One region of the Cobetia sp. MMG027 genome, then DNA from elsewhere that is predicted to be linked to it. Evidence: predicted binding sites of a transcription regulator. Region 1 holds the regulator's gene; each other region holds the start of a gene.
The links. The regulator sigma-54, encoded in region 1, starts transcription at its own class of promoters, with help from an activator protein. The targets are predictions, from matches to a motif close to TGGCACNNNNNTTGCTNT.
Positions count from the first base shown of each region.

Region 1 (9,603 bases):
CAGCGCCTGGAGGGCAATCGATTTGCCGGAACCGGAGCGACCACTGATGATCACGATCTTCATGGAGTGCTCTCCCAGGGCGAGGTCAGCATGAGGTGAAAGCGGAGGGTGCCTGAGGCCAGTCAGCGACAAGCCCGGAGCGAGTCCGGGCTTGCAGGTTCAGCGCGCCGGCAATTCGGCGATGGCCGAGGTCAGGGCTTCGAACAATGCTCGCTGACTGTCTGCCTGGCGCAATGCTGCCCGGTTGGTGGGCGAGTTGAGCAGTTCCGCCACCTGGCCGAGCAGAGTGAGATGGGTGTCATCTGCCTCCTCGGGGACCAGCAGCACGAACAGCAGATCGATGGGTTCGCCATCGATGGCGTCAAAGTCGATGGGGTCACCGAGCTTCATGAACGCCGCGATGGGGGTCTTGCAGTGTGGACTGCGTGCATGTGGCACGGCCACGCCGTGGCCGATGCCCGTCGAACCCAGTCTCTCGCGCCCGATCAGGCGCGAGAAGACTTCCTGGCTGTCCAGGCTGGGAATGTTCTGAGCAATGAAGGTGCTGAAGAATTCCAGCACCCGCTTCTTGCTCCCCCCGGGGACGCCGTAGAGCGTGCGCTCGGGGGGAAGGATCTGATCAAGTGTCATGGCAGAAGGTCAACGGGTCCCGGTGCCCTGAGAGCGAGCCTGGGACTTTTCCTTGTGTTTGACCAGCTGGCGGTCCAGCTTGTCGGCGAGCGCGTCGATGGCAGCGTACATGTTGGGGTCTTCTGCCAGGGCATGGAGGTCGGCGCCAGCGGCGTGCAGGGTGCAGGCAGCCTGTTGGCGTTCCTTCTCGATCGACAGTGTCACCTGAACATTGGTGATGTTGTCGTAATGCCGTTCGAGGCGAGCGAGCTTCTCGTTGACATAATCGCGGAGAGGATCGGTGAGTTCCACATGATGCCCGGTGATATTCACTTGCATGGACACGCTCCTTTATCCAGCGGGTTGCCTTTGAATTGTAACCCTTTTTGACTGCGAGCAAACCCTGATTGAACGCGCGGCCACTTTCTGACTCCGGCCATGGTCTCGTGGCGATCATCTGCTGGCGAGAGCGGCGGTGCCGGTGTACCGAGCGTCTACCCCGACAATGCCCAAGCTTTGAACAAAGATCAACGCTGCGCTGCATCGTGGGGCAAGGCTTGTCTTCAACCCAGCGAGGGATATCAGCAGGTTCTTCATGAGCATCGCCTCGCATCACGGACGGAATGGGGCTCGAGAAACCGGCCGTTTGTGGCCAATGTCAGCATTTACGTCGACGTTCGTGTGGCAGGAGTCGGTGGCGACCCCTGGCTATCTGTCCGTGGGATGTGAGGGAAAAAGAAAGCACTCTGGAGAAAAGTGGCTGGAAAAATAGGCAATTGGGGGCGTGAAGTCACTCACGCAGTCGCAAGGACAGGCATTGCCAACCGGTATTCAGACGACCGATTGGCAGATGATGTCAGGATGGCAGGTGCAAGGGGGCGAGCTTCAGCGCTCCGACGTGTGGAGCCCGCTGGCTTGCGGGTATCCGTTGTCGAGACTCACGCCAAGCGCTTGCGCTCGCTGGAGGAGGGGATGCCCATGGCCTCGCGATACTTGGCGACCGTCCGGCGCGCTACCTCGATGCCATCACTGGCCAGCAGATCCACCAGGCGTGAGTCGGACAATGGCTTGCGCGCCGGTTCTTCCGAGATCAGCTTGCGAATGCGCGCACGGATCGCGGTGCTGGAGTGCGCGTCACCGTTGCCGCTGCCACCCACCTGACTCGAGAAGAAGAACTTGAGTTCGAACACGCCTCTCGGGGTGTGGATATATTTCTGGGTGGTCACCCGCGAGATGGTGGATTCGTGCATCTCGACCACTTCCGCGATGTTGGCGAGGATCAGCGGCTTCATGCCTTCTTCCCCCTGCTCGAGGAAGTCGATCTGGCGCGCCATGATCTCGCGGCCCACCTTGAGCAGGGTGTCATTGCGTGAGGACAGGCTCTTCATCAGCCAGCGGGCTTCCTGAAGATTGTCCTTGAGGAAGGTGTTGTCCGCGGACTTGTCGGCCCGCTTGATGAGGGCGGCATATTCCGGCTGGATACGCAGCTTGGGCAGCGCTTCCGGGTTGAGCTCGACCTGCCAGCCGTGACGCGTATGACGGACCAGCAGGTCCGGGATGACGTAATCACTGGCAGGCTCGCCCCAGGCGGACGCCGGGCGCGGGTCGAGCGCCCGTACCAGACGAATGACGTGATCCAGCTCATCATCATCCAGGCTCAGGCGACGCTTGAGCAGCTTGCGATCGTCATTGCCCAGTGCCTCGAGGAATTGCCGCACCAGACGGCGGGCCTGGGCCAGCAGCGGCAGATCGTCCGGCAGCAGGGCCAGCTGAAGCAGCAGGCATTCGCGCAGGTCTCGAGCGAACACACCGGTGGGATCGAACTGCTGAAGGCGCAGCAGGACCTGCTCGAGTTCCGACGCCTTGAGGCCGGGCAGTCCCTGACCTCGCAGGCCATCGACCAGTTCGTCCAGGCTCATGCTCAGGTAGCCGGCCCCATCCACCGCATCGATCAGACTCTCCGCCATCTGGCGTTCACGCGCATCGAGGTCCGTCATCGCCAGCTGCCAGCGCAGATGGTCCTGCAGGCTTTCGACACTGGTGTTGCGATCGAAGTCCGGCCCGTCCTCGCTCGAGCTTCCGCTGCCGGAACTGGTCAGGCTGCCTGCGTGGTCCTGGTAGAGGTCCGACCAGTCACTGTCGAGAGGGTATTCTTCAGGAATCTCGCTGTTGGTCTCGGAGGTGGAGATCTCGCTCTTGTCCTGTGTCTCCGCGACATCCAGCGACTCGTATTCCTCGTCAAGCTCCAGCATGGGGTTTGACTCGAGCGCCTGCTGTATCTCCTGACGCAGGTCCAGCGTCGACAACTGCAGCAGCTGGATCGCTTGCTGAAGTTGCGGGGTCATGGTCAGGGAAGTGCCGAGTCGAAGCTGCAAGGTGGGTTTCATGGGGTCTGTCATTCACGGCAAAGGAACGTGCATCTACGCTATACCGTGGGTCGGGGCACTGACAAGGGGCAGTCGAGAATATTCAAGCAACTTGCATGCCATGTTGCCACCAAGGTGGTATGGACGTCATGCATTCGAGTGAGGTGTGGCAGAGCAGGAGGGTTCACGGGGAGATCACGCAAGCGCATGTCGAGGCGCTTGCGTGAGGGGGCGGGGAACGAGGCCCCGACAATGAAGCAGGAAGTGGCGGGTGCTGGTGGGTGCTGGTGAGAGCAGAAGAGGTCGGACGGCTCTCGTCAGGCTGACGGCTCTCACCAGGCTGACGGCTCTCACCAGGCTGACGGCTCTCACCAGGCTGACGGCACTCTCGGGCTAGAGCTTGAACTCATGACCCAGGTAGACATCACGCACCTGCTGGTTGGCGAGGATGGTGTCGGCGTCGCCATGCGCGATGATCTGGCCATCGCCCACGATGTAGGCGGTATCGCAGATGTCGAGTGTCTCGCGCACGTTGTGATCGGTGATCAGCACCCCGATGCCGCGGTCACGCAGCTGGCGCACGATGCTCTTGATCTCGCCCACCGAGATGGGGTCCACGCCGGCAAACGGCTCATCGAGCAGCACGAAGTCCGGCTCGGTGGCCAGTGCGCGAGCGATCTCCACGCGGCGGCGCTCCCCGCCGGAAAGGCTCATGCCGGCACTGTCACGAATATGCGTGATGCTGAACTCGTTGAGCAGCTCCTCCAGGCGTGCCTTGCGTCCGTTGCGATCCAGGTCCTTGCGCGTCTCGAGGATCGCCATGATGTTGTCGGATACCGAGAGCTTGCGGAAGATCGAGGCTTCCTGGGGCAGATAGCCGATGCCGGCGCGAGCCCGCTGATGCATGGCGGCGCCGGACAGGTCGTGGTCATCGATGGTCACGCTACCGGCATCCGAGCGCACGAGGCCGACGATCATGTAGAACGAGGTCGTCTTGCCGGCCCCGTTGGGGCCCAGCAGGCCTACGATGTCACCCTGGCGGATTTCCAGCGAGATGTCCTTGACGACCTTGCGACCCTTGTAGGCCTTGGCCAGATGACGAGCGCTGAGGGTACGTGGGCTGGCAGCAGTCATGCTCATTGGTCCTTGCTGGCATTGGCGCCACGTGGCGTCAGGGTCATGTGGACGCGTGACCCCTCGGAGGATGAGGCATCGGTGCCATTGCTGGCATTGACCTGGCGCTTGTCCAGGAAGTATTCCACGTAGCCGCCTTCGAAGGTGTCGTCGCCTTTCTCCAGACGGGCATCGCCGACCAGTTCCACCCGGCGCTCCAGCGCGTGGTAGCGAATGGTATTCGCCCAGCCCTTGACCAGTCGCTCGTCGGTATCGGGTTTCTGCTCCATGTAGGCGCGCTGGCCGGTGGCCTTGACCAGGGAGATCTCGCCGCTGTCGGCGCGACTGATGTCAACGCGCGCGGCATCCAGCTTCATGCTGCCCTGGCGCATTTCCACGCGACCGGTATAGGTGGCCGTGCCGGCCTTGTCATCCAGTGACAGTGAGTCGGCGGCAATGTTGATCGGCTGGTTGGCATCGCTGTCCAGCGCCAGTGCGGTCGGGGAAAGCGTCGTCATGCCAAGTGCCAGGCCAAGGGCCATGACACCGGGTCTGAGTGTCTGGCGCCAGACCGTCAAGGGCGTGAGAGTCGTTGAAGTCATGGAGTGCTCCTTGGCAGAACTGGTAAGGCTTCACGATCACTCAGGCCATCGTGAAGCGGAAATCGGAGAGAGAGGATTCGGCGCATGCAGGGGTGCGCTCACTGATCCTTGGCCGGCGCGGCATCGAAGGTGCTGGAGACGCGGCCATCATCGTCACGGGTGGTGTCATTGCCGGTGTCGAGAGTCTCGGCTTCCCGGGCGGCATCGCTCTTGCCCTTGCCGGGTTGCAGGGTACTGCGGACGCGGCCTTCCAGCTGGGCGGAATCCTGAGAGAGGTCAGCGCTGAAGCGGTCACTCTCGACGCGTTGACCATTCTGGGTGATCACCACCGGCACGTCACTCCAGGCACGGTTCTGCTCACGACTGTAATGCAGCACGTCGGTGTCCAGTGTCCAGGCATCCGAAGGCTGGCGTAGTCTGGCATTGCCCTCGAGGGTGAAGGTGTCGCCGCCGGCGCTCAACACGCCACTGTCACCCGTGGCGTACCAGCGACGGTCTTCGCTGTCGTTGGTCCGGATCTTCGGTGCCTGCGCACGTGTCACGTCATCGCCTGGCGTGTGTTCGATGTGCGGGGAGGTCATCGACTGGATCGACACTCCCCGCGCATCGAAGCGCGTCATGTCAGCCCCGTCGAGATAGTAATCCGGCTCATCACTGCTGGCGTCGACATCCACTGTCGATTCCAGACTGTTGCGCTGCTCGATCAGGGCCATGACGCCGCCGACCAGCAGGAGCAGCAGCATCAGCCACAGGCGCGGAGAGGGACGGGGAAGACGTGGCATCAGGCGCGCGACTCCTGCAGATAGGTATCCAGCACCGAGGCCCAGTGGCCCTGTGCCTTGAGCAGCAGATCACAGATCTCGCGCACGGCACCATCACCGCCCTGACGAGTGGTCACCCAGTTGGCTTCACTCATCACATAGGGCATGGCGTTGGGAACGCTGACCCCCAGACCGACGCGACGGATGGCTTCGCGATCCGGCAGGTCATCTCCGCAGTAGGCCACGTCATCCAGCGCGATATCGTGCTCGCGACACAGGTTGGTCAGCGCGACCAGCTTGTCCTCGCGGCCCTGAATGACGTCCTGGATACCCAGCTCCTTGGCGCGACGTTCCACCATCGGCGAGCTGCGACCCGTGATCAAGGCGACCCGGATACCGCTGCGCAGGATCAGCTTGAGGCCGTGGCCATCCTGGACGTGGAAGCTCTTGGTTTCCACGCCATTGGCATCGTAGTGCAGCCGGTTGTCCGTCAGCACGCCGTCCACATCCAGCGCTAGCAGGCGCACGCGACGTGAGCGGTCGATGATGTCCTGGGGATAGTCCTCCGCCAGGGAAGTGATGTCATTCATGGTCTTTCTCCTCGCATTCCGTGCATGCGTGACGCATTCCTGTAGGCGACGACCGCCAACGGTTGCGTGCTGCCCTCGCCAGACTCACGGGACTGTCGTGCAGAGACAGCAATCCCGCGGGGGAGTTCAGATCACGCCGCTGGCCAGCAGGCCGTGCATGTGGATGGCGCCGATCGGGTGCTCATCCTCGTCACAGACTACCAGAACGCTGATGCGGTTTTCTTCCATGATGCGCACCGCCTCGGCGGCCAGCATGCTTGAGCGGATGGTCTTGCCACCGCGCGTCATGACGTCATCGACCTTGAGCGCACGCAGATCGCCGTGCTGGTCCAGGGTGCGGCGCAGATCCCCATCGGTATAGACGCCGACCAGATGCTCGTCCTCGTCGATCACGCAGGTGAAACCCATGCCCTGGCGGGTGATCTCGAGCAGCGCATCGCGCAGCGGGCTGCCCAGCGCCACGCGTGGCAGGGCATCGCCTTGATGCATGACGTCCTGGACGCGCAGCAGCAGTCGCCGCCCCAGACTGCCACCGGGATGAGAGAGTGCGAACTCCTCGGCGGTGAAGCCGCGGGCTTCCAGCAGTGCCACGGCCAGCGCATCCCCCATCACTAGTGCGGCGGTCGTGGAGGCCGTCGGTGCCAGGTTCAGCGGACAGGCCTCCTGGGCGACGCTGGTGTCCAGGTGTGCGTCTGCATCACGCGCGAGCGTCGAGCCGGGCTTGCCGGTCATCGAGACCAGCGGCGTCCCCATGCGCTTGAGCAGTGGCAGCAGGGCGGTGACTTCGGCGGTTTCACCGGAATTGGACAGTGCCAGCACCGTGTCCGACGAGGTGATCATGCCGAGATCCCCATGGCTGGCTTCGCCGGGATGCACGAAGAACGCCGGCGTGCCGGTGCTGGCCAGAGTCGCCGCGATCTTGCTGGCGATATGGCCGGATTTCCCCATGCCGGTGACGATCACCCGGCCCTTGGTCGCCATCATCAGCTGGCAGGCATGATCGAACTCTGCATCCAGTTGGTGCTCCAGTGCCGCGATGGCGGCGCCCTCGATCGCGAAGGTGCGTCGGGCGCTGGCGCGGAAATCCGCCTGCATGGCGGCGTGATCGCGGCCGCTGGAGGGCGAATCATCGGCAGTGGAAGACATGTCGGAGGTGGCGGGCTGGATTCTGGAGGACTTGGTCATGTTCAGATTGTTGCCTGTGTGTGGCCAGGACTCAAGGTGCGTGAGAGAGGCGTCACTCACGCGCTGCAACGCCTCGGGCGTGATGCTGACATGGGGCGGATGGCCTGATCGTTCCGGCCTGTCCGCCTACAGGCGTCAGCGAGTCAGGCTGATGGCAAGCCAGGCCGTGTAGCCGAGGTAGCAGGCCAGCAGCACCAGCCCCGGACCACGGCCGATGCGGCCGCGACGCTGCCAGATGAGCAGGGCGGCCAGCATCAGGGTCAGACCGAGCATCACCGGGTAGTCGCGACTGATGGCGCTGCCATCCACCGGTCCCGGTGCCAGCAGGCCCGGTACCGGCAGGACGGCCAGGATGTTGAAGAGGTTGGAGCCGATGACGTTGCCGATGGCGATGTCGTGATGGCGCTTGAGTGCGCTGGCCACGCTGGCCGCGAGCTCCGGCAGGCTGGTGCCGATGGCGATGACGGTCAGGCCGATGATCAGTTCGGGGACGCCGAGTGCCTGGGCGATATCGGTGGCGCCCCAGACCAGCGCGCGTGAGCTGGCGATCAACACCGCCAGTCCGAAGAGCAGCCAGAAGATGGCGCGTCCGGCGCTCATCTCGGGGACGTCATCCTGACTCTCGGCGTCACTCGGCGAGTCGACCTTGAACAGCCAGACAAGCGTGAACACCAGCAGTGCCAGCAGCAGGATGCCATCCAGACGCTCGAGCCCGCTGTTGGAGAGGGCATAGCCCCCCAGTGCCGTCGCGGCCAGCAGCAGCGGCAGTTCACGGCGCACCAGGCCGAAATGCACCGGGATGGGAGCGATGAGCGCCGTGACGCCCAGCACCAGACCGATGTTGGCGATGTTGGACCCCAGAGCATTGCCGGTGGCGATGTCGGGGGTGCCGTCAAGTGAGGCCATGATCGAGACCACGATCTCCGGCGCTGAAGTGCCGATGGAGACGATGGTCATCCCGATGAGCAGCTTGCTCATGCCAGCTCGCCATGCGGTAGCGGCGGCGCCTTCGACGAAGCGATCGGCGCTCCAGACAAGACCTATCAGGCCAAGGATGACAGCGAGGATGGGATATAGCATCGGAACTCTCGGGGCAGGAGGCAGGGCAGCGGCTTGTCGCCAGTGACCGCGCCATTAAACGCATCCCCCCAAGGCATTGCAAGGCAAGGGATCGCATCTGCGGGATGCGATGGACCCTGCAACGGACTGGTAGTGAGGGGGCGGGTTCGGATACGATGTTCGCTAACTAACTTGATTCCCGAATGACGTGATCCATGAACTCCAAGATTCGGACTCGCGGCACAGTGCCAGGCGACGGATTGCCCATGGCCAGTGTCGTGACTCCCTCACAGCGGATGCTTCTATGACTGAATTACCCGGTCAGGCTGCTACAGCGACCGCTGCGGCCGGCGCTGATGCATCGCCATCCTCTCGCCGTGGCTCCGCTGACATCGACCTCGACGACGCATTGATTCGTGTCGAAGGCCTGCGCTTCACCCGTGGAGAGCGCGAGATCTTCTCCGGGATAGACCTGAAGATTCCGCGTGGCAAGATCACCGCCATCATGGGGCCCTCCGGTACCGGCAAGACGACGCTGCTCAAGCTGATCGGGGGGCAGTTGACCCCGTCCGCCGGGCGTGTGGATATCGCCGGTCACCATGTGCATGCCCTGTCGCGGCGCGAGCTGTTCCGCATGCGGCGTCGCATGGGCATGCTGTTCCAGAGTGGTGCGCTGTTCTCGGATCTCAGCGTGTTCGAGAACGTGGCCTTCCCGTTGCGGGTCCATACCAATCTCCCCGAGGCGATGATCCGCGACATCGTGCTGATCAAGCTCGAGTCCGTCGGGCTGCGTGGGGCGCGTGAACTGATGCCCGCCGAGCTCTCCGGTGGCATGACGCGGCGTGTCGCGCTGGCACGCGCCATCGCACTGGATCCGGACCTGATCATGTACGACGAGCCCTTCGCCGGTCAGGACCCCATCTCGATGGGCGTGCTGGTCAATCTGATCCGCCGCCTCAACGATGCGCTGGGCATGACGGCGGTGGTGGTCTCTCACGATATCAAGGAGACGCTGACCATCGCCGATTACGTCTATGTGATCGCCGATGGCAAGGTCATGGCGCAGGGCACGCCACAAGCCCTGAACGCCGAGGCGGACCCGCGCGTGGCCCAGTTCATCCACGGCAAGCCGGATGGACCGGTGCCGTTCCACTATCCCGCGCCGGATTTCGCCGGCGACATTCTCGATGGCAGAGAAGCGGCCAGTGGCACTTCACAGAGAGGGCAATCAGCATGAGCGGTCTGAATCGTGGCCCGCTGGGGGCCATCACCTCGCTGGGGCGCAGCACCATCGAGGTGATCTCTGCCATCGGACGCG
Region 1 is NZ_JAQJIO010000005.1:123,211-132,813, forward strand. Features, by position in the region: gene rapZ (RNase adapter RapZ) at 1-63, opposite strand, end outside; gene PJK54_RS08010 (PTS sugar transporter subunit IIA) at 160-630, opposite strand; gene hpf (ribosome hibernation-promoting factor, HPF/YfiA family) at 640-948, opposite strand; gene PJK54_RS08020 (RNA polymerase factor sigma-54) at 1,548-2,996, opposite strand; gene lptB (LPS export ABC transporter ATP-binding protein) at 3,369-4,109, opposite strand; gene lptA (lipopolysaccharide transport periplasmic protein LptA) at 4,112-4,690, opposite strand; gene lptC (LPS export ABC transporter periplasmic protein LptC) at 4,789-5,472, opposite strand; gene PJK54_RS08040 (KdsC family phosphatase) at 5,472-6,041, opposite strand; gene PJK54_RS08045 (KpsF/GutQ family sugar-phosphate isomerase) at 6,168-7,136, opposite strand; gene PJK54_RS08050 (calcium/sodium antiporter) at 7,362-8,306, opposite strand; gene PJK54_RS08055 (ABC transporter ATP-binding protein) at 8,590-9,522, shown strand; gene mlaE (lipid asymmetry maintenance ABC transporter permease subunit MlaE) at 9,519-9,603, shown strand, end outside.

Region 2 (9,603 bases), on a different contig from region 1:
TCCGAACTTCTCCGGCAAGCACTACAACGCCGTGCAGTACGGTCTGGGCGAGAACGGCCTGATCGACTACACCGAAGTCGCGCGTCTGGCGCGTGAGCACAAGCCGAAGATGATCATCGCCGGCTTCTCCGCCTACTCCCAGATCATCGACTGGGCCGAGTTCCGCAAGATCGCCGACGAAGTCGGTGCCTACCTGCTGGTTGACATGGCCCACGTGGCCGGTCTGGTCGCCGCCGGTGTCTACCCGAGCCCGCTGCCCCACGCCCACGTCGTCACCACCACCACGCACAAGACCCTGCGTGGTCCGCGTGGCGGCCTGATCCTGTCTGCCGAAGGCAATGCCGACATCGAGAAGAAACTGAACTCCGCCGTCTTCCCGGGTGGCCAGGGTGGTCCGCTGATGCACGTCATCGCGGCCAAGGCGATCTGCTTCAAGGAAGCGATGGATCCGTCCTTCAAGACCTACCAGCAGCAGGTCGTCAAGAACGCCCAGGCCATGGCATCCGTGTTCCTGGAGCGTGGCTTCGAAGTCGTCTCCGGCGGCACCGAAGACCACCTGTTCCTGCTGTCACTGGTCAAGCAGGGCCTGACCGGCAAGGACGCTGACGCCGCACTGGGCCGTGCCCACATCACCGTCAACAAGAATGCCGTGCCGGGTGACCCGCAGTCGCCGTTCGTCACCTCCGGTCTGCGTATCGGCACCCCGGCCGTCACCACGCGCGGCTTCAAGGAGCAGGAGTGTCTGGATCTGGCGGGCTGGATCTGCGACATCCTCGAGGCGATGGTCGCCGGCGATTCCGCCGCTGCCGAAGCCGAGGTACAGGCCAAGGTCTCCGAGGTCTGTGCACGTCTGCCGGTCTACGCCTGAGTACCTGACGGATGGCGCTCGCCGACACATGATGTTCGCATCATGAGGGAGCTGGCCACCGGTTCGGAGTGAGGTGCTCGAGAACGCCTGTCGCGAAAGCGGCAGGCGTTTTTTTGTGCCCGGCTCACGTCCAGACGGGGCGACATGTCGTTGATCCGTGGTCCACAAGCGCTCAGAAAGATCAGTCCTGATGCTCGCGGGGACACGCTAGGCTTCTTGATGCGTGATCCATCTCGTGGTGAGGAGACTGTCATGGCCGTGAAGACGCACGACGTTATGCACCATGCCTTCCTGATTCTGGTCGAGCACAGTGGCAATACCTCGCTGAGCAGCCAGGGGAGCGGGGAGATGCGACTCTCCGTCGCCACACTGGGCTCGCTCAAGGCGGCCGAGCGCCTGGTCAGTGAGCTGATCGCCCAGGGGGTCAGTCAGATCGAGCTCTCGGCAAGCTTCGGCGCGGCAGGCGAGGCCGCGGTGAGAACGGTGGTGGCCGACAGCGGCGCCGAGCGAACGGTGATGATCGGTCGTGTCCGGTTCGCGACATGAGCGAAGATGGCGCGAAGTCTGGTGAAGTTGAATAATCCTTGCGCAACATGGAGTTGCGTAAAGGTGTGACCAAAGTCGGGTCTCACCCTTGGTCTAAGGTGTCTTGTTGGCATGTCTGACATGGGCTATTCCTTGACGGACAAGAGCGCACCGCGACCCATCCTGCGAGGGAGGTGAGCGAGCCACAATTGACGCGCCACGCCATCAAGGAACGTTCGATCATGCCCACGCCACCCAGGAGTGCTGCAGGCGGCCACCCGCGCGCCAGCACGTCATCCCCAACGTCAGCGACCGCCAGTGAATCGTCGACCACCGCCCGTGTCGATGTGGCGGAATGGCTGGCGCAGGCCATCTTCGAGAATCGTTATCCGCCGGGCAATCTGATCCCTCGTGAGCTGGATCTCTGCGATCAGCACGCCCAGAGCCGTGCCACCGTACGCACCGCGATCCAGAGTCTGGTCAATGCCGGCATCCTGACCCGCACCACCGGGCAGGGCACGCGCGTCAATCCGCTCAGCGAGTGGCATCTGCTCGACCCACGCGTCACCGGCTGGATGACACGCTATGCGATGCCGCATCCGCAGCTGGCACGGGATATCTACGCCTTCCGCATTTCCATCGAACCCTTCGTTGCCGCACTGGCGGCCACCGAGGCCACCGCCCAGGACCTGTCCGCCATCGAGCAGGCCTACGACGGCATGGCGGCAGCGGTGCATGGCGGCAGCGCCATGGAAGAATTCGATCGTGCCGATATCGCCTTCCATGACGCCATCTTCGCCGCGACCCACAACGTCATCTGGGCGCAGCTCGGCCATGTGCTCAAGCCCTCGATCAGCCTGCTGGTGGCGACCTCCAACCACAACGCCTCGGAGCTGGGCGACAGTCTCGGTCGCCATCGTGCGGTGATGGAGGCGATTCGTCTGCGCCAGCCGGAGGCGGCCCATGCCGCAACCCTGCATGTGCTGGATCGCACCGGGCGCGATCTCGGGCTCGCCATGCCCGAGGTGGCCGATGGGCCGCACGGTGTCGGGCGCGCCCAGGAGCCGCTGGAGCTGCTACGTCGTTTCGGTCAGCTGCCCAGTCTCTCCGCCCCCCTGTCAAGAGAGTGACCCGCGCCCTGGGCGTCGCCACGCCGGGAAGTGTCTGCACGTCTTCCCTCCGCCAAAGAACGTCATAACACGTCATAACAACACGCCAGGAGTTCCACCATGCCGCATTCCACCACGTCCCACCGTCCGTCCCTCGCCTCCGGGCGTTTCGCGCTCAAGGCGCTTGCCCTTTCCACGGCGCTGGCCGCCAGTGCGATGGCCGCGCCCAGCTGGGCGGCCGAGTACGAATGGACCTTCCAGACCTCGGAAACGGCCGGTGAGCCGCAGTTCGAGGTCAAGAAGGCCTGGGCCGAGAACATCAAGACCATGTCGGATGGGCGCATCGCCATCGAGATCCTGCCGGTCAATGCCGTGGTACAGGCCAACCAGACGCTGGACGCCGTCAGCGCCGGCATCCTGCAGGGCCACCTGACGGACCCGTCCTACTTCTCGGGCCAGAATCCGGCCTTCGGCATGCTGGGCAACCTGGTGGGTGCCTGGGGGGATCCGCTGGAATATCTCGAGTACATGCAGCACGGCGGTGGTGAGGCGCTCTACAACGAGCTGGTCGAGCCCTACGGCGTGCATCTGATCGGCGCAGGCGCCACCGGGCTTGAGTCCTTCGTCTCCAAGAAGCCGGTGCGTACCGTCGATGACCTCAAGGGCCTCAAGGTGCGTGCGCCGGAAGGCATGGTCTACAACATCTTCCAGAAGGCCGGTGCAGCCCCCGTCAACCTGCCGGGCTCCGAGGTCTACACCGGTCTCGAGAAGGGCGTGATCGACGCGGCGGATTACACCGTGTTCGCCACCAATGATGACCAGGGCCTGCACAGCTTCGCCAAGTACCCGTCCTATCCAGGCTTCCACTCGCTGCCGATGGTGGCGGTGTCGATGAACAAGGACATCTGGGACGGCCTGCCGGCGGATCTCAAGGCGATCATGGAGACCGCGACTGACTCGATGGCCTACGACATGGTCTTCACCCTCAAGGCACGTGACCTCAAGGCGGTGAGCGCAGCGCGAGCCAATCCGGATATCGAGGTGATCGACATGGCGCCGGAAGAGCGCGCCAAGTTCCGTCGCATCGCCCAGCAGGAATGGAAGGTATGGGCCGAGAAGAACGAGCTGACCGGCAAGGTCTACGAGTCCGTGGTCACCTTCCTCACCGACCGCAACCTGATGTAAGCGTCCACTCGCTGTCATCGGCCGCGTGACAAGAGTCGCCGGGGCGAGACGTCGACAGGATCAAGACGATCAGGAAAGACGCGGGAGATGATGATCGGCGTGCTCACTGGGCGCGCCGATCCTCCTTGAGCAAGCCAGTTAGCAAGGAATTCGATATGGCAGAACATGATGTGGCGTCGCCGGGCCTGCCGGAGGCGTCGGATGACCACGACCCGAATCTGGGCACGCGCACGCCGCTGGACCGACTGGTCGGCAAGGGCACGCGCGCCGCGGCGTGGCTGGTATTGCTGGCGATGGCGATCAGCGTGTTCGAGGTGGTGATGCGCTATGGCCTCGACTCGCCGACCTCCTGGGTCCACGAGACGGTGATCTTTCTGGTCGCGACCAGCTTCGCGCTGGGCGGGCCGGCGGCGCTGGCCAACAACCGCCATATTCGCGTGCGTGTGCTCTACGACCTGGTCGGCACGCGCTTTCGCTACGTGCTGGACTGCTTCAATGACGTGATGACGCTCGTGTTCTGCATGGCGATGAGTTACGCAGGCTGGGTGATGTTCTGGCGCGCCTCGCACAGCCCGCTGGGCGAATGGCAGCTGGAGCGCTCCGGCACCTCATGGAATCCGCCGTTTCCGGCGCTGACCAAGGGCGTGATCCTGTTCGCGCTGGCGGTGATGACCCTGCAGGCGCTGTGGCATCTCTACCAGACCTTCTTCTCTCCCCGTCCGCCCGAAGGGGAAAGTGACGCTGCTGCCCACACGGCACAAGAGACGCGTACCACGTCAGACAAGGAGCAGCGCTGATGGATATCGCAACGGCTACCATGCTGCTGGTCGGCGGCATCTTCGCGCTGCTGGTCACCGGCCTGCCGCTGGCCTTCGTCACCGGCCTGGTCGCGCTGGCCTACACCTTCGGCTGGTTCGGCCCGATGGCGCTGCCGCTGGTCACCAGTCGTGTCTATGGCTTCGTCACCGAGTATTCGCTGGTGGCGGTGCCGATGTTCGTGTTGATGGCCTCGCTGCTGGATCGCTCGGGGATCGCCAAGGACCTGTTCAATGCCATGCGCGTGATGGCAGGTCGCCTGCCGGGTGGTGTGGCGATCCAGACCATCGTGGTGGCGTTCTTCCTGGCGGCGATGTCCGGCATCATCGGCGGCGAGATCGTGCTGCTGGGGATTCTGGCGCTGCCGCAGATGCTCCGGCTCGGCTATGACAAGCACATCGCCATCGGCGTGGTGTGTGCCGGGGGCTCGCTGGGCACCATGATGCCGCCCTCCATCGTGCTGATCATCTATGGCCTGATCGCCAACCAGTCGATTGCCGATCTGTTCACCGCGGCGATCACCCCGGCCATCGTGCTGATGGCAAGCTATATCCTCTATGTGCTGATCCGCTGCCTGCGCAATCCCGCGCTGGGGCCGGTGATGCCCGAGGAGGAACGGCGTGCCAGCTTCCAGAGCAAGCGTGAGCTGCTCAAGGCCGTCGGCGTGCCGGCGATCATCGCGGGACTGGTGCTGGGTTCCATCTATGGTGGGGTGGCCTCGGTGACGGAGGCAGCGGCGATGGGCAGCTTCGGCGTGCTGGTGGCGGTGATGCTGCGGGGTGAATTCTCCATCACCCTGATGCAGCGTGCGCTGTCCCAGACCATGAACACCTGCGGCATGATCATCTGGATCGGTATCGGGGCGGCGGCGCTGGTCGGGGTCTACAACCTGATGGGCGGCAACCGCTTCGTGTCGAGCATGATTCTCGGCCTCGATATCCCGCCGCTGGCGATCATCATGGTGATGATGGCGATCCTGCTGCTGCTGGGGCTGTTCCTCGACTGGATCGGCATCGCGATGCTGACCCTGCCGATCTTCGTGCCGATCATCGTTCAGCTCGGCTATGACCCGGTATGGTTCGGCGTGCTGTTCGCGGTCAACATGCAGGTGTCCTTCCTGTCGCCTCCCTTCGGGCCTGCCGCCTTCTATCTGAAAGGCGTGGCACCGGAAGGCATCAGTCTCAAGGATATCTTCGTCTCGCTGCTGCCGTTCATCGCCATCCAGCTGTGCGTGCTGGCGATGTTGCTGCTGTGGCCGCAACTGTCACTGTGGCTGGTCTAGTCTCAACAGATGTTGCTGATGGCCGAAGACTCGACGCCCTCGCAGATGCGAGGGCGTCGTCGTTCGTGACGACAGGTTTGCGCTGCAATGTGGCGACGCGACATGCATCAGGGGATTTGTGCTCATTGTTGGTGCAAGCAAGCCGGCGGTGAATCAGAGTTGAGAGTTGAGAGGCCAGACTGTCATTGCGACTGCACCATCTTGGCACATTCCCTGCAATGCTCTTGGCAGGCTTGCCTGGCGCAACGAGACCGCACCGCGGGGATGCCTGGCACGCTGCAGCACTTCATGAGGAGAGTTCACATGTCAGAGACTCAAGCACCGCTGTTGTTGCTGACCGACCTGGATGGCTCGCTGCTGGACCATCACGATTACTCGCCGGGTCCGGCGCGCAGCTGGCTGACCCGCCTGCGTGCTCGCGGCGCCTGGGTCGTGCCCAATACCTCCAAGACCGCGGCTGAACTCACGCCCTTGATGCGCTCGCTGGGGCTGGCGGGTCAGCCCTGGATCGCCGAGAACGGAGGCGTCGTGGCGCTGCCGGCCTCCTGGCTCAGTGCCTATCCACTGGAGGAGGCCAGTGCCCCGGATGCGCACGGCCTGTGCCGTATCGCGGTGGCCATGCCGCGCCGCGCGATTCTCGAGGTGCTGGAGGGACTGAGCGAGGAATTCGCCTTTGAAGGCTTTGCCGCGATGTCGGTGGCAAGAATCAGCGAGCTGACGGGGCTGGGAGAGGCGGATGCGGCGCTGGCGGGGGAGCGTGATGCCAGTGAACCGCTGGTATGGCAGGACGCGCCGGAGCGCCTCGAGGAGTTCCGCACGCGCCTGGCCAGCCATGGCCTCAAGCTGACGCGGGGCGGGCGTTTCCATCATGTGACGGGCGACACTGACAAGGGGGTGGCGGCGCGCTATCTGATCGCGCGCTACCGGCTCTGTGAGCGGGTGCGTCCCTGGACACTGGGCTTCGGTGATGGCGCCAATGATCTGCCATTGCTGGCCGCGGTCGACAACGCTGTCCTGATCCCCAGCGTCGGTGATACCTCACAGCGCGATCGGGAGCTTGCCGAGTATCCGCTACTGGCGGATGAACGCCGCTGTTTTCGCGCCAATCACCCCGGGCCGCAGGGATGGGTCGAGGGATTACGTCACTGGCTGGCCAATGGCCAGCCGGAAGAATGGACATCCAGAGGCCTGCGCGCCTGACGCCTGCCTGATGCGTGTCTTCGGTATGACAAGGAGCTGACATGAGCGATTTTTACCAGAATGGCATCATCACCAACTTCCATAACCTGACCGACCGTCCGGTGGAGGACCTTGAAGCGGATCTGATGCGCTTCTCCCGCAAGCGGCCGATGAGCCTGATTCTGCCCTCGCTGTATTCCGAGCTGGAAGGCCCCGCGCTCAAGCACATCGTCGATGAGCTGGCGCAGGTGCCGTATCTCAGCGAGATCGTGATCGGGCTGGATCGTGCCGACCGCGACCAGTTCGAGCATGCCAAGGAGTTCTTCTCTCACCTGCCACAGCATCACCGTATCCTGTGGAACGACGGGCCGCGCCTGCGTGCACTGGATGAAGAGCTGACCGAGCATGGTCTGGCACCGATGGAGGCCGGCAAGGGGCGCAACGTCTGGTATTGCTCCGGTTACGTGCAGTCATCAGGCATCGCCGAGGCGGTGGCACTGCATGACTGCGATATCGTCACCTATGATCGCGGCCTGCTGGCGCGTCTGATCTACCCGGTCGCCCATCCGCAGTTCAACTACGAATTCTGCAAGGGCTACTATTCGCGCATCGCCCAGGGCAAGCTCAATGGTCGCGTGGCACGTCTGATGGTCACGCCGTTGATCCGTGCGCTCAAGAAGGTCTATGGCCCGCTGCCGTATCTGGATTATCTCGACAGCTATCGTTATCCGCTGTCCGGTGAGTTCTCGATGCGCACCGACGTGCTGGCGGACATTCGCATCCCCAGCGACTGGGGGCTGGAGATCGGCGTGCTGTCCGAGGTGCATCGCAACTATTCCACCAAGCGTCTGTGCCAGGTGGACATCGCCGATGCCTATGATCACAAGCATCAGCCGCTGTCCGAGGAAGATGCGCTGGGCGGCCTCAATCGCATGAGTCTGGATATCGCCAAGGCCATGTATCGCAAGCTGGCGACGCTGGGGGTCGAGATCCATGGCGAGACTTTCCGCACCATCAAGGCGACCTACTATCGCATCGCGCTGGATCTGATCGAGACCTATTACAACGACGCCGTCATGAATGGCCTGACGGTGGATCGTCACAGCGAGGAAGCGGCAGTGGAGCTGTTCGCCGCCAACATCATGGATGCCGGCAGCGCCTTCCTCGACAACCCGCGTGACAAGCCCTTCATTCCGAGCTGGAATCGGGTGCAGTCCGCGGTGCCGGACCTGCTCGAGCGCATGCATGAAGCGGTGGAGCTGGACAACCAGTAACGACACCTTTCACCAACCGCTTTCATGGGTCACGCACGTTGCGGCAGACACGGGAAGGTAAAACGACAACGGGGCTGCCACTGGCAGCCCCGTTGTCGTTGGCAGGCACGTCGTCAGGTCAGACGACCTCGATGGCCGGTGGGCGCACCGACTGCTCCATCAGCCAGGCGGCCTGATAGGGGCGGCGCGCCATGGCGGGGTCGAAGGCCTTGTCATGACACAGGTGGTCGGTCAACGCGAGGCCCTGCCAGCTTTCCGGCAAGGGCAGCACACGCGGCTGGTCGGTGACATTGAGGGCGAACAGCAGGCGACGTCCCTCGTGGGTGACGCGCTCGAAGACGAAGAAGTCCGGCCCCAGGTCGAACACCTGCTGATGGGCATCGGGGTGGAAGCATGGCTCCTCGCGGCGCAGTGCCATGCGGCGCTTCAAGGCATGGAAGACCTCATGGGTCGCGGTGTTGGGGCTGGACAGCAGGGCTTCCAGTTCATCGCGCTGCCACTTGCGGCGGTTGATGGCGCGCAGATGCCCGTCGCGTTCGACCCCTTCCTGGTGATTGGGGGTGGCGGTCAGTGAATGAAGATAGAGGCCGGGAATGCCCTGCAGGCTCAGCATCAGGGTCTGACTGGCGATGAAGCGCTCGATCTGCCACGGGTCCCGTCCACGCCGCGTGCCCTTGAGGGCATCGAAATAGCTGATGTTCAGCTCATAGGGAGTGTCGGCGCGCCCCGGATTGGCGCGCATGCTGACGTAGCCACCGAAGTCGTGCACCAGTCGCACGAGGGTATCGCGCTCATGGTCCGGCAGCAGGCCTTCCAGCGCACGCACGCCGATGCCATCGTGGCTGGCCGTGAAGTTGAAGTAGCTGCATCCCGCCGGCAGAGAGGGCAGGCTGGCGGCCCATTCGGTCAGCGCACTGGCATCCCCGGAGGTCAGGGTATGCAGAGTCAGCGGCGGCAGCGTGAACTGATAGATCATGTGGGCTTCATCGGCCTGGGCGCTGCCCTCGAGGGAGGTCAGGTCCTGCTCGGAAAGGCGGTCGAGGCCGAAATACGACATGTTCTCGGCGTGGGGCACGTTGGTTTCCGTGATCAGCAGGCTGCCGGGGGCCAGATGATCCACGATGGCGCGCAGCAGGCGGACCACGGCATGCGTCTCCGGCAGATGCACGCAGGAGGTGCCCAGACGCTTCCACAGGAAGGCCACGGCATCGAGGCGGATCATGCGCGCGCCCTGCTCGAGGTAATAGAGCAGGATACCGATGAACTCCAGCAGGACGTCGGGATTGGCGAAGTTGAGGTCGATCTGGTCATCCGAGAAGGTTGCCCACAGATGACGCAGGCCACGACGGGTATGCACCGGCGTGA
Region 2 is NZ_JAQJIO010000002.1:129,512-139,114, forward strand. Features, by position in the region: gene glyA (serine hydroxymethyltransferase) at 1-868, shown strand, start outside; gene PJK54_RS02585 (DUF6506 family protein) at 1,121-1,414, shown strand; gene PJK54_RS02590 (FadR/GntR family transcriptional regulator) at 1,636-2,523, shown strand; gene PJK54_RS02595 (TRAP transporter substrate-binding protein) at 2,623-3,687, shown strand; gene PJK54_RS02600 (TRAP transporter small permease subunit) at 3,843-4,484, shown strand; gene PJK54_RS02605 (TRAP transporter large permease) at 4,484-5,785, shown strand; gene PJK54_RS02610 (HAD-IIB family hydrolase) at 6,089-6,985, shown strand; gene PJK54_RS02615 (glycosyl transferase) at 7,027-8,238, shown strand; gene PJK54_RS02620 (sugar phosphorylase) at 8,357-9,603, opposite strand, start outside.
Region 2: PJK54_RS02610 (HAD-IIB family hydrolase) is a predicted target of sigma-54. The motif match lies at 5,988-6,005, and genes of this name have one in related genera.

Region 3 (9,603 bases), on a different contig from region 1:
TGACGATGTCGGTGAGGGAGAGGGTGAGGGCTTGCGCATGGTGATGTCTCCGGCGCGGATTCCTCTCAAGCCTACTCTCTATAGGATGACGCCGTCATGTCACGCTCTTTCGCCGCCTTCATGGGCTCTCGATGGGCGGGAGCACATCAGTGCCCCCCTCCCGCATCTCGATCTCTACTCGCTGCGCTCGATATCCACGTCGCTGGCGTGGGTGAAGTCATCGAGTGCCATCATGTGGCCAAGCTTGCCGGCCTTGGTCGAGAGGTATTGCTCGTTGTGCGGGTTCAGACCGGTGGTGATCGGCTGACGCTCGCTGATGGTGACGCCATCGCGGGTGAGCGCATCGACCTTGCGCGGGTTGTTGGTCATCAGCTTGAGGGTGCTGACCCCGAGATGCTCCAGCATCGGGACGCAGATATCGTAGCGGCGCATGTCAGCGCCGAAGCCCAGGCGCTCATTGGCTTCGACGGTATCGGCACCGCCATCCTGCAGCTCATAGGCGCGAATCTTGTTGAGCAGGCCGATGCCGCGCCCTTCCTGACGCAGGTAGAGCAGCACGCCACGCCCTTCGGCGGCAATGCGCTTGAGCGCTTCCTGCAGCTGATAGCCGCAGTCACAGCGCATGGAGAAGAGGGCGTCGCCGGTCAGGCACTCGGAATGCACACGGCCCAGCACCGGGGCACCGTCATCGATGTCGCCCAGGGTCAGAGCGATGTGGTCCTTGCCGGTGGTTTCGTCCTCGAAACCGTGCATGGTGAAGGTCGCCCAGGGGGTTGGCAGCCGCGAGGCGGCGATGAATCGAATGGTCACTGTTCACCTCGAACGCCCGAACAATCGCCGGGCTGAAAAAGCACGGGCATGCGGGGACTCGGCAATGTCTCGATGAGTGATTCACGTCATTGGCGGCCAGCATGCAATCATCAGGCGAGTTTACCAGTCTGAAGCGTGCGACTCATCGCCTGCGATGGAAAAGCGTTGTTGCCGACACCACCACAATCCGTGGAAGCACTTCAGGAGGAGAGGCCGGGCGGGTGTCTGGGCGGAAAGCGAGGGGAAAGCCAATGCATTTGTTGCATCGTCGCGATGGGCGGGATTTTGCTCAGGCTCTGATAGAATGCCGGGACATTCCCGAGCTGATGTGTGATTCCGATGACCCTGAAGAATGATCGCTTCCTGCGCGCGCTGGCCCGTCAGCCGGTTGACCGTACCCCTGTCTGGATGATGCGCCAGGCGGGCCGTTATCTGCCGGAATACCGTGAAATCCGCGGTCAGGCCGGTGGCTTCATGGACCTGTGCATGGACACCGCGCGTGCCTGCGAGGTGACGCTGCAGCCATTGGAGCGTTTCCCGCTCGATGCCGCCATTCTGTTCTCCGACATCCTGACCATCCCGGATGCCATGGGCCTCGGGCTTTACTTCGAGACAGGTGAAGGTCCGAAATTCCGCAAGACGGTGCGCACCGCCGCGGAAATCGAGGCGCTGAGCGTTCCGAACGTCGAGCGTGATCTCGATTACGTCATGCGTGCCGTCTCGACCATCCGCCGCGAGCTGAACGGTCGCGTACCGCTGATCGGGTTCTCCGGCAGTCCCTGGACACTGGCGACCTATATGGTCGAGGGCGGTTCCAGCAAGGACTTCCGCCATGTGAAAGGCCTGATGTATTCCAGCCCCGAAGCCATGCATCAGTTGCTCGACACCCTCGCTCAGGCCGTCACCGATTACCTGAACGCCCAGATCGCGGCGGGTGCCCAGGCAGTGCAGATCTTCGATACCTGGGGCGGCACCCTGTCCACACCGGCCTATCTCGAGTTCTCGCTGCGTTACATGGAGCAGATCGTCGCTGGCCTCAAGCCTGACAGCGAAGGCAATCGCGTGCCGGTGATCCTGTTCACCAAGAATGGCGGCCAGTGGCTCGAGCACATCGCCGCCAGCGGTTGTGACGGTGTCGGCCTGGACTGGACCACCGAGATGTCGGATGCGCGCGCGCGCGTCGGCCATCGCGTGGCCTTGCAGGGCAATCTGGACCCGAATGCGCTGTTCGGCACTCCCGCCGCGATTCGTGCCGAAGTCGGCCGCATTCTCGATAGCTACGGTCAGGGGCCTGGCCACATCTTCAACCTGGGGCATGGCATCAGCCAGTTCACTGACCCGGGCAACGTCAATGCTCTGATGGACGCTCTGCATGAGCTGAGCCCCGCCTATCATCAGGATGACACCGCCAACGCCACGCCGCTGGCGCGCGATTGAACCATGTCACTGATGGCTGACAGCCCCGCCGTGTCTTTCATGGCGGGGTATCACGCATGACGCCGCTGGAGCAACGCCTCGCGCCGAGGCGAGGCTGGGCGTGCGTGGCACTGTTCTGCCTGCTGCTGATCCTGTTCGGCACGCTCTCGCCGGGTGAGCCTCACCCGGAGCAGACCTTCCCCTGGGACAAGCTGCAGCATTTCTCCGCCTTCGCCTTGCTGGCACTGACCACGCGGCTGGCCGGGTTGAGCAGTCTTGTCATCCTGCCCGCCTTGCTGCTGCTGGGCGTTGGCATCGAGGGGCTGCAGCTGGTGATTCCCTATCGCGGGGCAGAAGTGCTGGATGCGCTGGCGGATTTCCTCGGCATTCTTGCCGGGCTTGGCTGCCACCTGGGCGGACGTCTGATGGTGCGCCTGAGCCGCCTGTGACGGGCCGTGTGCCAGGCCTCTACCCGCCAGAAGAGGCCTGGCGGGTGAGTCGTTGGTCATCGCGCGTCAACCCCAGTGCCTCGAGATCGTGCACAAGCTCTTTCCACTCCGCGTGTCTTTGGCTATGGTGCTGCGCCTGAGTCCTGTTGATTGATCAGGACTGCATCGCCCGATGACGCGTGCGTCGATGATTCAGGCCTTGAGGGTCTGATGTCCCGTCCTCTTATTCATACCTTGATATCCGACTCCGATATCCCTTGTGAGGGTTCTCATGACCGAACATCTCGATGGCTCCTGGTTCACCGAAATCTTCGACCGCCACGGCAGCGCCTTCTCGCTCAAGGTCAGCCACAAGCTGCATGACGAGCAGACGCCTTATCAGCACCTTGAGGTCTATGCCACCGAGACCTACGGCAATCTGATGGTGCTGGACGGCTGCGTGATGCTGACCGACCGCGACAACTTCCTCTATCACGAGATGATGTCGCATCCGGCGCTGTTCACCCACGCGGCCCCCAAGCGTGTCGTCATCATCGGGGGGGGCGACTGTGGCACCCTGCGTGAGGTGCTCAAGCACCCGGGCGTGGAGAAGGTCACCCAGATCGACATCGATCCGGCGGTCACGCGGGCTTCCGAGCAGTTCTTCCCGGCACTGGTCGAGTCCAATGATGACCCGCGTGCCGAGCTGCTGTTCGAGGATGGCGTCAAGTGGGTCGACAACTGCCCGGACGAGAGCATCGACGTGCTGATCGTCGATTCCACGGATCCGGTCGGTCCGGCGGAAGGTCTGTTCAAGACCGATTTCCTCAAGCGCTGCCACCGTATCCTCAAGCAGGGGGGGGTGATGGTGCAGCAGAGCGAGTCGCCGCTGTATCACACCGACTCCATTATCAAGGACCTGCGCAACGACATGGGCGAAGCGGGCTTCGACAGCGTCGCGACCCTGCCGTTCCCGCAGCCGGTATACCCGTCCGGCTGGTGGAGCTGCACCCTGGCGGGCAAGGGATGTGACGTGAAGTCCTTCCGTGAGGAAGACGCGGCTGCGGCCAGCTTCGCGCGCGATTTCTATACCGTGGAAGGCCATCGTGCCGCCCTGGTACTGCCTCCCTTCATGCAGCGTCTGCTGGAAGACTGAGTCATCTAGAAGCGCATCGGGGCGTGAAGGATGCGTTTCAGTGCGCGGTAGCGTTGAGTCAGGGTGGCTGCGACATTGGTCGCAACTCCCCAGACCGGAGCGCAGGGAAGTTCAAGAACGGCCGTTTCGTCATGAAACGGCCGTTTTTATTTTGCACCGATATGAAGCGAACGAGGCGTCAGACGCCACTATCTGCACGCTTGTCTCGCCATATGATCGACGGTCGGCATCGGGAGGTTTGGCCGTTTTCACTGCCGTTCGGCTGTTTTTTCAGCGTTGAACGCAGCGGATCACACGATAGGCGGAAATTGGAACGGAGCTTGCTATTGTCGAGGGGTGCCATGCACAGCATTGCACCATCACCGTCTCGGGGTGTTTCCGAGCGGATTCCAGACATACGCGAGGGATTCAAGATGCATAACAACAAGAAGCCACTGCTGATCGCTAGCGCCGCCCTCCTGGCTGCCTCGGTAGCCAGTGGTGCCAGTGCCGCGACTCTGGATAGCGTCAAGGAAAAGGGCTTTGTCCAGTGTGGTGTCAGCACCGGTCTGCCGGGCTTCTCGGCGCCGGATGACGCCGGCAACTGGCAGGGCCTGGATGTCGATGTCTGCCGTGGTGTCGCGGCGGCTGTGCTGGGTGATGCCAGCAAGGTGCGCTACGTCCCGCTGACGGCCAAGGAACGCTTCACCGCGCTGCAGTCCGGTGAAATCGATGTCCTGTCGCGCAACACCACCTGGACCGCCACGCGTGACACGTCTCTGGGCCTCAACTTCGCCGGCGTGAACTATTACGACGGCCAGGGCTTCATGGTCAGCAAGGACCTGGGGGTCTCCAGTGCCAAGGAGCTGGATGGCGCGGCGGTCTGTATCCAGTCCGGTACCACCACCGAGCTGAACCTGGCGGATTATTTCCGCCTCAACGAGATGTCCTTCGAACCGGTCGTCTTCGACACCTCCGACCAGACCGTCAAGGGCTTCGAAGCGGGCCGCTGTGACGTCCTGACCTCCGACCAGTCCCAGCTCTACGCCCTGCGCATCAAGCTCTCCGATCCGGCCTCCGCCATGGTACTGCCGGAAGTCATCTCCAAGGAGCCGCTGGGCCCCGTCGTCCGTCAGGGCGATGACCAGTGGTTCAACATCGTCAAATGGACCCTGTTCGCTCAGATCAACGCCGAAGAGATGGGCCTGACCTCCGACAACATCGAAGCCAAGAAGTCGGATACCAATCCCAATGTCGCGCGTCTGGTCGGTGCCGATGGCAACTACGGCGAAGCCATGGGGCTGCCGGCTGACTGGGCCTATCAGGTCATCAAGCAGGTGGGCAACTACGGGCAGATGTTCGAGCGCAATGTCGGCACCGGCTCCGCTCTGGGGATCGAGCGTGGTCTGAACGCGCTGTGGACCGACGGCGGCGTCCAGTACGCACCGCCCGTTCGCTGATGCCTCGGCTCGCCTGGAGGTCCAGCGCGAGCCGGGTGAACCGTGACGCAGGCTGAGCAAGGACGCTGGCCAGGGAGAAGTGGCCATACGGTCATTTCCCCTGGCCAGCGTCGTGAGGGGCTTGGTCTGTTCCCCGTGATCCTTTCCTCGAGTGCCGAGAGATAACTGATCTGCCGTTCGATAGGGCGGCAGGCGGAAGTCGCATAGCTTTCCGGCGGAGATTGCCTGTATGACACAACCTGCTTCTCGCCCGCCGGCCACGGTCAAGCCGCCATTCTGGCGTGACCCGGCCAAGCGAGCACTGATCTTCCAACTTCTGATGTTGGCAGGCGTGTTCGGCGTGTTGGCGATCATCGTCAGCAATACCCTGACCAACCTCGAAAGCCGTGGCATCACCACCGGCTTTGCCTTCCTGGACAACACCGCAGGCTTTGGCATTCTGCAAAGTCTGATCGACTATTCCGAGCAGTCCACCTATGGCGATACCTTCATCGTCGGTCTGCTCAACACTCTGCTGGTATCCGCACTGGGCGTCATCGCGGCCACCGTGATCGGCTTCATCATGGGGATCGCCCGTCTCTCCCCCAACTGGCTGATCTCGCGGCTGGCGGCGGTCTATATCGAAGTCTTCCGCAACATTCCCCTGCTGCTGCAGATCTTCTTCTGGTACTTCGCCGTTCTTCGCACTCTGCCGAGTCCGCGAGGTTCGCTGTCGCTGGGCGAGGCCTTCTTCCTCAACGTGCGCGGTCTGTTCGTGCCGGCACCGATCACCTCCAGCGGCTTCTCGGTGGTGATTGCCGTGTTCGTGCTGGCCGTCGTCGCCAGCGGCATCTTCAGCTACTGGAACCGCCAGCGTCAGGCCCGTACCGGTCAGCGCTTGCCGGCGGGCTGGATCTCGCTCGGTCTGATCATCGTGGCGCCGCTGCTGGCCTACTTCGCGATGGGCATGCCGCTGAGCTGGGAGCTGCCGGAACTCAAGGGCTTCAACTTCCGTGGCGGCATTACGGTCGTTCCCGAGTTCCTCGCCCTGTGGGTCGCGCTTTCGGTCTACACCGCGGCGTTCATTGCCGAGATCGTGCGTTCCGGCATCGAGGCGGTACCGCACGGCCAGACGGAAGCCTCACGGGCGCTGTCGCTGACCGGTGGCATGACGCTGCGCCTCGTGGTGGTGCCACAGGCACTGCGCGTCATCATCCCGCCGCTGACCAGCCAGTACCTGAACCTGATCAAGAACTCGTCGCTGGCCACGGCCATCGGCTATCCCGATCTGGTCTCGGTCTTCGCGGGTACCACGCTCAACCAGACGGGTCAGGCCATCGAGGTGATCGCCATGACGATGCTGGTGTATCTGACCATCAGTCTGCTGGTCTCCATGTTCATGAACTGGTTCAACGCCCGCATGGCGTTGGTCGAGCGCTGAGGGTCTGCCCATGTCGATTGAAAAGACCCTGTCACGGGTTACCGAGAAGATGATCGATTCCCGCCCGGCGCCAAGCGACAGCATCGGTGCGGTGGCCTGGCTGCGAGCCAATCTGTTCGCCGGACCGATCAATACGCTGTTCACGCTGTTCGCGCTGTATCTGGTCTATCTGCTGGTGGTGCCCAGCCTGCAATGGGCGCTGATCGATGCCAGCTGGAGTGGCACCTCACGTGAGGACTGCACGGGGGAGGGCGCCTGCTGGGTGTTCATCAGTGCGCGTCTCGATCAGTTCATCTACGGCTTCTACCCGAGCGAGGAAACCTGGCGGGTCGATATCGTCTTCGCCGTCTTTGCGGCGCTGATCGCCTGGCTGGCGATTCCGAAGCTGCCGGCCAAGGGCTGGGTCGCCATCGTCAGCCTGGCGGTGTTCCCCTTCATTGCCTACTTCCTGCTGCATGGCGGCAGCTTCGGCCTCGAGATCGTCGGTACCCACGAGTGGGGCGGTCTGATGCTGACACTGGTACTGGCGGTGGTGGGTATCGTGGCGGCACTGCCGCTGGGGATCCTGCTGGCGCTGGGGCGTCGCTCCGAGATGCCGATCGTGAAGAGCATCTGCGTGGTGTTCATCGAGTTCTGGCGCGGCGTGCCGCTCATCACGGTGCTGTTCATGGCCTCGGTGATGCTGCCGCTGTTCGTGCCTGGTGAGGTCAACCTCGACAAGCTGGTGCGTGCGCTGATCGGCATCACCCTGTTCCAGAGTGCCTACATGGCGGAGGTGGTGCGTGGTGGCCTGCAGGCGATCCCGAAAGGGCAGACCGAGGCCGGCATGGCGCTGGGGCTGGGCTACTGGCGCAACATGGGGCTGATCGTGCTGCCCCAGGCGCTCAAGATGATGATCCCCGGCATCGTCAACACCTTCATCGCCCTGTTCAAGGACACCTCGCTGGTACTGATCATCGGGCTCTTCGATCTGCTCGCCATCGTGCAGGCCGGTCTCGCCGACCCCAAATGGCTGGGCTACTCCATCGAGGGCTATGCCTTCGTGGCGCTGGTCTTCTGGGTCTTCTGCTTCAGCATGTCGCGCTACAGCCAGTATCTCGAGCGCCTGCTGCATACCGGTCACAAGAAGCGCTGATCACGGCGCCAAGGAATCTTCATCATGACAACGACAACATCCGCCTCGCAGGGCAACACCGGTGCCGATGAGCGCCCGATGATCGAGCTCAAGGGCCTCAACAAGTGGTACGGCGACTTCCACGTGCTGCGTGACATCAACCTGAGCGTGCGCAAGGGCGAACGTATCGTCATCTGCGGGCCTTCAGGGTCCGGCAAGTCGACGATGATCCGCTGCATCAATCATCTCGAGGAGCATCAGGAAGGCGATATCGTGGTCAACGGCATGCCGCTGACCCAGGACATCAAGCAGATCGAGGCGATCCGTCGCAACGTCGGCATGGTCTTCCAGCACTTCAATCTGTTCCCGCATCTGACGGTGCTGGAGAACTGCTGTCTGGCGCCGATCTGGGTACAGAAGCGGCCACGCCGCGAGGCGGAAGCCGAAGCCATGAAGTACCTGGAGCGGGTGCGCATCGCCGATCAGGCTCACAAGTTCCCGGGGCAGCTGTCCGGTGGCCAGCAGCAGCGTGTCGCGATCGCACGCTCGCTGTGTCTGAGCCCGGAGGTGATGCTGTTCGATGAGCCGACGTCGGCGCTGGACCCGGAGATGATCAAGGAAGTGCTGGATGTCATGGTCGAACTGGCCAATGAAGGCATGACCATGCTGTGCGTGACCCACGAGATGGGCTTCGCCAAGACGGTGGCGGATCGTGTCATCTTCATGGATCAGGGGCAGATCATCGAAGAGAACGCGCCGGAGCCGTTCTTCAACAATCCGCAGTCCGAGCGTACCCAGCTGTTCCTCAGCCAGATACTGGGGCATTGAGGCCACGGACTGATCGGATGATGTGAGCCGCAGAAAAGACAACGCCCCGCGTGATGACAATCACGCGGGGCGTTTTCGTATGTCTTCTACAAGAGCGTCAGTGAGTGCTCGCTTCTCCCTAGCGTCACTCATCGTGACGTGTCATCAGAGGCTGGGTTCCGTCCTGCGTGCCTCGGTGCTACTAGTGTCCGGAAGCTCATCGTCGCCGCCCAGGCTCGGTTCCTGCGGCTTGGCGGCGGCCTTGGACGATGCTTCGGCAGGCGTCGGTGCCGCCGGTGTGGCAGCTGATGCCTCTTCGCCCTCGCGCGGCCAGGTGACACTGCGCGGCTTGCCGACCCAGCTGTCGTCATCGTCATGCACGGCAGGGCGACGTGAGATGGAGCGCGTGACAAGCGCGGCTGCATCCAGCGAGTGGTTGGCGCCACGTACGCTCATCACGTGATGCGGTGCCATCAACAGCTCGAACAGTAGACGCGTGAGAACGAAGGCCAGCAGGAAACCGCCGACACCCTGAGACAGGACTGGCCATTGTGCCAGCAGTGAATTGTCCGGCCCGATGGGCGTCAGGTGCTGCAGCGTCCAACCGGTAGCCGCGACCAGAAGGCCCAGCTGAATCGACAGGTGAGCGGTGACCAGCACACGGCGGGGCAGTGGGCGGCGCATCAGGAGCAGATCGCGCATCGAGACATCTCCGGAACAGAGCAAAAGAGTGAGAGGGCGAGAAAGAGGGCAGAGCGGGCCCTGTGTGCAGCGGATGTTAGCACGCACTTCGCCAGCCGCGTCATGTCCGGGAGTGGCGACGGCCATGTCGGTCGTTCTGGTCGAGAGTCGCTATCGCGCGATCCTGCCGTCAGGTGTCGCAATGGCGTGGTGGTATGGAAAGCCCGATACAGCGTCCGGGAGGCGAGTGCGGGGTAAAGGCAGGATGAGCCGTGCCGATAGTCACTCATGGCGGCATGCACTGCATGTCTCATTCACGAATGCCATCCCCG
Region 3 is NZ_JAQJIO010000006.1:130,165-139,767, reverse strand. Features, by position in the region: gene trhA (PAQR family membrane homeostasis protein TrhA) at 1-39, opposite strand, end outside; gene ribA (GTP cyclohydrolase II) at 175-810, opposite strand; gene hemE (uroporphyrinogen decarboxylase) at 1,150-2,247, shown strand; gene PJK54_RS09820 (VanZ family protein) at 2,304-2,675, shown strand; gene speE (polyamine aminopropyltransferase) at 2,947-3,810, shown strand; gene PJK54_RS09810 (amino acid ABC transporter substrate-binding protein) at 4,224-5,249, shown strand; gene PJK54_RS09805 (amino acid ABC transporter permease) at 5,479-6,669, shown strand; gene PJK54_RS09800 (amino acid ABC transporter permease) at 6,680-7,804, shown strand; gene PJK54_RS09795 (amino acid ABC transporter ATP-binding protein) at 7,883-8,611, shown strand; gene PJK54_RS09790 (hypothetical protein) at 8,756-9,292, opposite strand.
Region 3: PJK54_RS09810 (amino acid ABC transporter substrate-binding protein) is a predicted target of sigma-54. The motif match lies at 4,120-4,137, and genes of this name have one in related genera.